DNA from 3 places in the Pantoea sp. SO10 genome. Region 1 is predicted to be linked to each of the others. Evidence: predicted binding sites of a transcription regulator. Region 1 holds the regulator's gene; each other region holds the start of a gene.
The links. The regulator PhoB, encoded in region 1, activates phosphate uptake and scavenging genes when phosphate is short. The targets are predictions, from matches to a motif close to CTGTCATAAAACTGNCNNAT.
Positions count from the first base shown of each region.

Region 1 (2,271 bases):
ACGGCGTGCGCAGTTCATGACTGACGTTAGCAAAGAAGTTGCGTCGCGCGCCTTCCAGCTGGTGCATCTGGGTGACATCACGCGCCACCATCAGCCACTGACCTTCGCTGTAAGGCATCACGCGGAATTCCATATGATGCTGATTATTAAGGATCTGCGTCAGCGGCATGTCGAACTTGCGCTGGCGGATATAGCGGGAAAATTCAGGATAACGCAGCAAATTGAGGATGTTCTGGCCGTTATCTTCCGGCCAGCGCAAGCCAAGGTGCTGCTGCGCCAGGCCGTTGCACCAGAAAATAGTGCCCTCTTCGGTGGTCAGCACCACCGCATCCGGCAGCGATTCTGCTCCGCTGCGGAAACGTTTGATCAGATTGCCCAGCTCGCGCCGCCGCCGCCGGTTGCGCAATTGCATCTGGTACAGGCCATAAAACAGCGGTTCCCAGCTGCCGCGTCCGGTGGGCGGCGTCATTGAACGATCGACCCACAGCCAGTGCGACAGACGCATCAGATTTCTGAAGTGCCAGAACATCACGCCGGTCACCGCAATCAGCAGCAGCCACGGCAGATATCCGAACAACAGACCCAACACCAGCGCAGGTAAACAGACCAGCGCCAGCTCGGTCAACAATCTCTTCCAGGAGAGTCGTTCCAGCACGGTAAACACTCCGTTTACGTTTAATAGCGGGCAGAGAAACGATACCCTGTTCCGCGCACGGTTTGAACCATGCGATCGTGGCCGGTTAATTCCAGTGCTTTACGTAAACGGCGAATATGCACATCGACGGTGCGATCTTCGACATACACATTGGTGCCCCAAACATGGTTCAGCAGCTGTTCGCGGCTGTACACGCGTTCCGGGTGGGTCATAAAGAAGTGCAGCAGTTTGTACTCGGTCGGTCCCATCTCCAGCGGCGTGGTTTCCGACATCACACGATGTGAGGAAGGATCAAGGCTCAGGCCCTGCATCTCAATCACCTCTTCCACCGCCATCGGTGAAATACGGCGCATCACCGCTTTGATACGCGCCATCAGCTCTTTCGGTGAGAATGGCTTGGTGATGTAATCATCCGCGCCCACTTCCAGACCGCGCACGCGATCTTCCTCTTCACCGCGCGCCGTCAGCATCATCACCGGAATGTCGCGCGTCATGGCTTCGCGCTTCAAATGCTTAATAAACTGAATCCCGCTGCCGCCGGGCAACATCCAGTCCAGCAGAATCAAATCAGGCCAGGGTTCGATCAGCTTACCAATCGCGCTGTCATAATCTTCCGCCTCAATAGGCTGGTAATCATTCTGTTCCAGCACGAAACATAACATTTCACGGATGGGAGCTTCGTCTTCCACAACCAAAATGCGCTTAGCCATTGTAACTCCTGCTAGTGTGACACCGTGTCACTGGGATTTGCGGCGCCATTATGCGTCAGTTTTGTGACACTTTTATGAAAACACCGCCCTAAGATAGATAGATAAAAAACAGAAATGTCACAATAAAATTCTGCTTTTTTTCTTTGTGATCTTAAGTGGTTATAATTCGCCTTCGCTAAACAGAGCACGGAGCAAACATGCGCATCATTCACACCGCTGACTGGCATCTCGGTCAGTTCTTTTACAGCAAAAGTCGCGCGCGGGAACATCAGGCGTTTCTCGACTGGCTGCTGGATCAGATTGTGCAGCATCAGGTGGATGCGCTGATTATCGCCGGCGATCTGTTTGATACCGGTTCGCCGCCGAGCTACGCGCGTGAAATGTTTAACCGATTTGTGGTGGCGCTGCAGCCAAGCGGCTGCCAATTGGTGGTGCTGGCGGGCAATCACGACTCGGTGGCGACGCTGAATGAATCGCGCGAGCTGCTGGCCTGCCTGAATACGCAGGTGATCACCAGCGCCACGCCGCAGGGCGAACAGCAGGTGTTAACCCTGAAGCAGCGTGATGGCGCGCCGGGTGCGCTGCTGTGCGCCATTCCTTATCTGCGTCCGCGCGACATTCTGCGCAGCCAGGCCGGCCAATCCGGCCGCGAGAAGCAGATCTCGCTGCTGGAGGCGATCGAGCAGCATTATCAGCACTGTTTTGCCGCCGCGCAGGCGCAGCGCGATGCGCAGGACGTTACGCTGCCGATCATCGCCACCGGCCATCTCACCACCGTTGGCGTGACTAAAAGCGATTCAGTGCGCGACATCTATATCGGCACGCTGGATGCCTTCCCGGCGCAGGCGTTTCCGCCCGCCGATTACATCGCGCTCGGTCACATCCATCGCGCCCAGCGCATCGCCA
Region 1 covers NZ_CP040095.1:1,009,404-1,011,674, reverse strand. The annotation lists gene phoR (phosphate regulon sensor histidine kinase PhoR) at 1-655, opposite strand, end outside; gene phoB (phosphate response regulator transcription factor PhoB) at 676-1,365, opposite strand; gene sbcD (exonuclease subunit SbcD) at 1,563-2,271, shown strand, end outside.

Region 2 (2,271 bases), 1.3 Mb from region 1:
TCCAGATCGGTGCGTACTCAACGGTGCCCAGCAAATCGCTTTTCAGCTTGTTGAGGAAGCGCTTATCGTCCGCGCTGGTTTCCGGCAGCTTAGCCACTTTATCCACGGTATCGGAAACGCACAGCAGCAGGCGACGCATCTGGCTGCGTTGATCAACCGTCAGCTGATCGTAGCTCTGCAGATTGTTCAGCAGCAGCTGCGCACGATCGATAGCCTGCAGCGCACGGCTGCTGTCGCAATGGAACTCCTGCGGACCGCCAAGCGATTCATCTGGCGTTGGCACCACAGGCGGCGCCATCTGCACCATGTGCGTCAGTGATTCGTTGTGCTGCTGATAATACTGCTCCAGATGGTTTACGGCATCGCGCGTGCGGGTGATGTCATAACCCGACGCATTCAGGTTCACCACAAAACCAGCCGGCGCAACGCCGATCAGCACCAGCATAATCAGGCCAATGCCTTTCTGACCATCGTTAGCGCCGTGTGAGTAGCTCACGCCAATCGCAGAAACGATCAGGGCAATGCGCGTCCAGAACGGGGGCTTTTTCTTGCCATCAATCTTTTCACGGTCAGCAGGCGTCATGTGGATGCGCGAACGCTTGGTGGTTCCGCTCCAGTAGCGACGCAGGATAAAGATCAGACCGCCTGCAATCACCAGACCTACAATCGGCGAAAGAATTAGGGACATGAAGATATTGATGACTTTCGGCAGGTTGAGCGCGTCAACCACCGAGGTGCCGGTCATCAGGGCGTTGGTGAGACCAATACCGATGATAGCGCCAATCAATGTGTGAGAACTGGACGCCGGCAAACCCAAATACCAGGTGCCAAGGTTCCAGATAATCGCGGCCAGCAGCATGGAGAAGACCATGGCGAGTCCGTGGGCCGAACCGACATTCAACAGTAAATCGGTCGGAAGCATGTGAACGATGGCATACGCCACGCTCAATCCACCAAGCAAAACACCTAAGAAGTTGAAAACACCCGCCATGACAACCGCCAGTTGCGCCCGCATCGCACGGGTATAAATGACAGTCGCGACCGCGTTAGCAGTGTCGTGAAAACCGTTGATTGCTTCGTAAAACAATACAAACAGCAGAGCAAGAATCAGTAACAGGCTGGTACTGAGGTCGAGACCAGCAAACAGATGTAGCATAAACGTTACGCCATTTTGGGAGGACATGAACGCGGCGCATTATCTGCGACAACGTGCGCGATATGAAAGAAAAATATAGCTCTTTATTGTCTTAAAATTGTAATGCAGCGTATAGATTTAGCTGAAAACAGCTTAAAATTAGTAAGTTACATTATGACACATTTACGGCATTTTTTTGAAGCTGGCGCTAAAAGCCGCAAATCCCTACAATCAGCGCCTTTCGGGCCAGGCGGATAAAAGCAGTGGAAAAGTTTGACGTTATCATTATTGGTGCAGGCGCAGCCGGCATGTTCTGCGCGGCGCAGGCAGGGCAATTGGGTCGCCGCGTATTGCTGCTGGATAACGGCAAAAAAGCCGGTCGCAAGATTTTGATGTCGGGCGGCGGTCGCTGCAACTTTACCAACATGCACACCGAACCGGCGGCGTATCTGTCGCACAATCCGCATTTCTGCAAATCGGCGCTGGCGCGCTACAACCAGTGGGATTTCATCGATCTGGTCAATCGTCACGGCATTGCGTATCACGAGAAAACGCTCGGGCAATTATTCTGCGATGACTCCGCACAGCAGATTGTCGATCTGCTGTTGAAAGAGTGTGATGCCGGCCAGGTGACGCTGCGCCTGCGCAGTGAAGTGCTGAGCGTTGAGCGCGACGATAACGGTTATACCTTGCAGCTGAACGGCACATCGGTGCAGGCAGAAAAACTGGTGATCGCCAGCGGCGGGCTCTCAATGCCAGGCCTCGGCGCCACGCCGTTTGGCTATAAAGTGGCGGAACAGTTCGGCCTGAAAGTGTTCCCGACGCGCGCGGCATTGGTGCCGTTCACGCTGCATAAACCGCTGCTGGAACAGCTCAACACGCTGTCGGGCGTCGCGCTGCCCACCACCATCACCGCGCAGGACGGTACCTTATTTAAAGAAGCGATGCTGTTTACCCATCGCGGCTTATCGGGGCCCGCCGTGCTGCAAATCTCCAGCTACTGGCAGCCGGGTGAATTCGTCACCATTGATTTGTCACCTGCCACTTCGCTGGATGATTTCATTCATGTGCAGCGCGAAGCGCATCCCAATCTCAGCCTGAAAAACAGCCTGGCGAAAATTCTGCCAAAACGGTTG
Region 2 covers NZ_CP040095.1:3,935,684-3,937,954, reverse strand. The annotation lists gene pitA (inorganic phosphate transporter PitA) at 1-1,156, opposite strand, end outside; gene FCN45_RS18240 (NAD(P)/FAD-dependent oxidoreductase) at 1,399-2,271, shown strand, end outside.
Region 2: the regulator PhoB is predicted to act here: its motif matches at 1,308-1,327, upstream of pitA (inorganic phosphate transporter PitA).

Region 3 (2,271 bases), 690 kb from region 1:
ACAGCGTTATCCAGCGCGGCTTGCGGTGCCTGTTTGCCGGTCCACACGCCTTCCAGCTCTTCGTCCACGACAGTACGAATCTGTGGCATGTTGCCCAGACGCATGCCTTTGGTGAACGGCAGCGGATCTTTGTTCAGCATCTGACGCGTAGCGATGTCTGCGCCAGGGTTCTTGTCATAGAAGCCCTGTTGCTTAGTCAGTTCGTATGCGGCGGTGGTGATAGGCAGGTAACCGGTTTTCTGGTGCCATTCGGCAGCGATTTCCGGCTGTGCGAGGAACTTCATGAACTCCGCCGCGCCTTTGTAGGTGTTGGCATCTTTGCCTTTCATCACCCACAGGCTCGCGCCGCCAATGATGGCGTTTTGCGGTGCGTTCGGAACGGTTTCATCGTACGGCATCATGCCTACGCCGAAGTTAAATTTGGCGTAGTGTTTGATGTCGGCCAGCGAACCGGAGGACGCGGTGGTGATGCCGCAATCGCCGTTGTAGAACTTGGCGGTGGATTCATCTTTGCGACCGAAGTAGGTGAAATCCCCCTTCTTGTTCATCGCTTCCAGCATTTCGATGTGGCGCACCTGCACCGGCTTGTTGAATTCAAGTACAGCATCGGTACCGTCAAAGCCGTTATTTTTGGTGGCGACCGGCAGCGCATGCCAGGCGCTGAAGTTTTCAATCTGAATCCAGCCCTGCCAGCCGCTGGCGTAACCGCAGGTCAGGCCCGCTTTGCGTAGCGCTTCGGCGTCTTTCGCCAGCTCCTGCCAGGTTTTTGGTGGCTGATCCGGGTTCAGACCGGCTTTTTTGAACGCATCTTTGTTGTAGTACAGCACCGGCGTGGAGCTGTTGAACGGCTGCGAGATCAGCTGGCCTTTGCTGTCGCTGTAGTAACCGGCAACGGCTGGCACGAACTGTTTCGGATCCATCTGCACGCCAGCGTCTTTAAACACCTGGTTGACCGGCACGATAGCTTTCGACGCCATCATGGTCGCCGTACCGACTTCATACACCTGCAGCAGCGCTGGTGCTTTACCGGCGCGCACCGCCGCGATACCCGCCGCTAAGCTCTGCTCATAGTTGCCTTTGTAAGTCGGAACGATTTTGTAATCGGGATGAGCCTGGTTAAAACGTTGTGCCAGAGAATCAACTTCTTTGCCTAATTCGCCTTCCATTGAGTGCCAGAAAGGGATCTCAGTTGCAGCCAGCGCATTACCGCTGAGCGCCAGACCGAGCAAGACACTCATCAGGCGGGGACGAAGCGTAAAAGCGGACATAAGGTTTTTCCTGTGCTGTTAAGTACGCGCGAATGCGCGCATTTTTTAGTTCGCGACGTAACATGACACGGGGAAATGACGGATTAATAACAGGTTTATGACGGGGATGTGACAGGTGGGTTGGGAGTGCTGGGTGTCGTCTCGTGCGTGCTCGCTGTCCTTTCGTATGTGCTGGCTGTCCCCCTCCTCGGTCCTCCCCCATTAATGGGGGAGGAAAATGCTGCTATATGTGAGTTGGGAGTGGCATGTGGCAGCCTCTCCTTCCCCCGCTTGCGGGGGAAGGCCGGGATGGGGGACAGCGAGCACCAACTTAAGCGCCTAAATAAGCACTCCGCACCGCTTCGTTGGACAGCAGCGCTTCGCCGCTGTCCTCCAGCACCACGTGGCCGTTCTCCAGCACATAGCCGCGATCTGCCAGCTTCAGCGCCTGGTTGGCGTTCTGCTCGACTAGGAAGATGGTCATGCCCTCTTTACGCAGCTGCTCAATGGTATCGAAGATCTGCTGAATGATAATCGGCGCCAACCCCAACGACGGCTCATCCAGCAGCAGCAAACGCGGCTGGCTCATCAACGCACGACCAATCGCCAGCATCTGCTGCTCACCGCCAGACATGGTGCCCGCGCGCTGTGCTTTACGTTCTGCCAGCCGTGAAAACAGCTGATAAACGCGATCGATACGCTCCAGATACTGCTGACGCGTGGCGAAAAAACCGCCCATCGCCAGGTTCTCTTCCACCGTCATGCGCGAAAACACCCGACGGCCTTCCGGCACGATGGCAATCGCTTCACGCATGATTTTCGCGGTTTGCCAGTCGGTGATTGTTTTACCATCAAAGGTGATGGTGCCGCTGGTGGCGCGTGGTTCGCCACACAAAGTGCCGAGCAACGTGGTTTTACCCGCGCCGTTGGCACCGATCAGCGTGACGATTTCACCCTGATTGATGTGCAGATTAATGTTGTGCAGCGCCTGAATCGGACCGTAATGGGCGCTGACATTCTGCAA
Region 3 covers NZ_CP040095.1:321,310-323,580, reverse strand. The annotation lists gene ugpB (sn-glycerol-3-phosphate ABC transporter substrate-binding protein UgpB) at 1-1,268, opposite strand, end outside; gene livF (high-affinity branched-chain amino acid ABC transporter ATP-binding protein LivF) at 1,579-2,271, opposite strand, start outside.
Region 3: the regulator PhoB is predicted to act here: its motif matches at 1,353-1,372, upstream of ugpB (sn-glycerol-3-phosphate ABC transporter substrate-binding protein UgpB).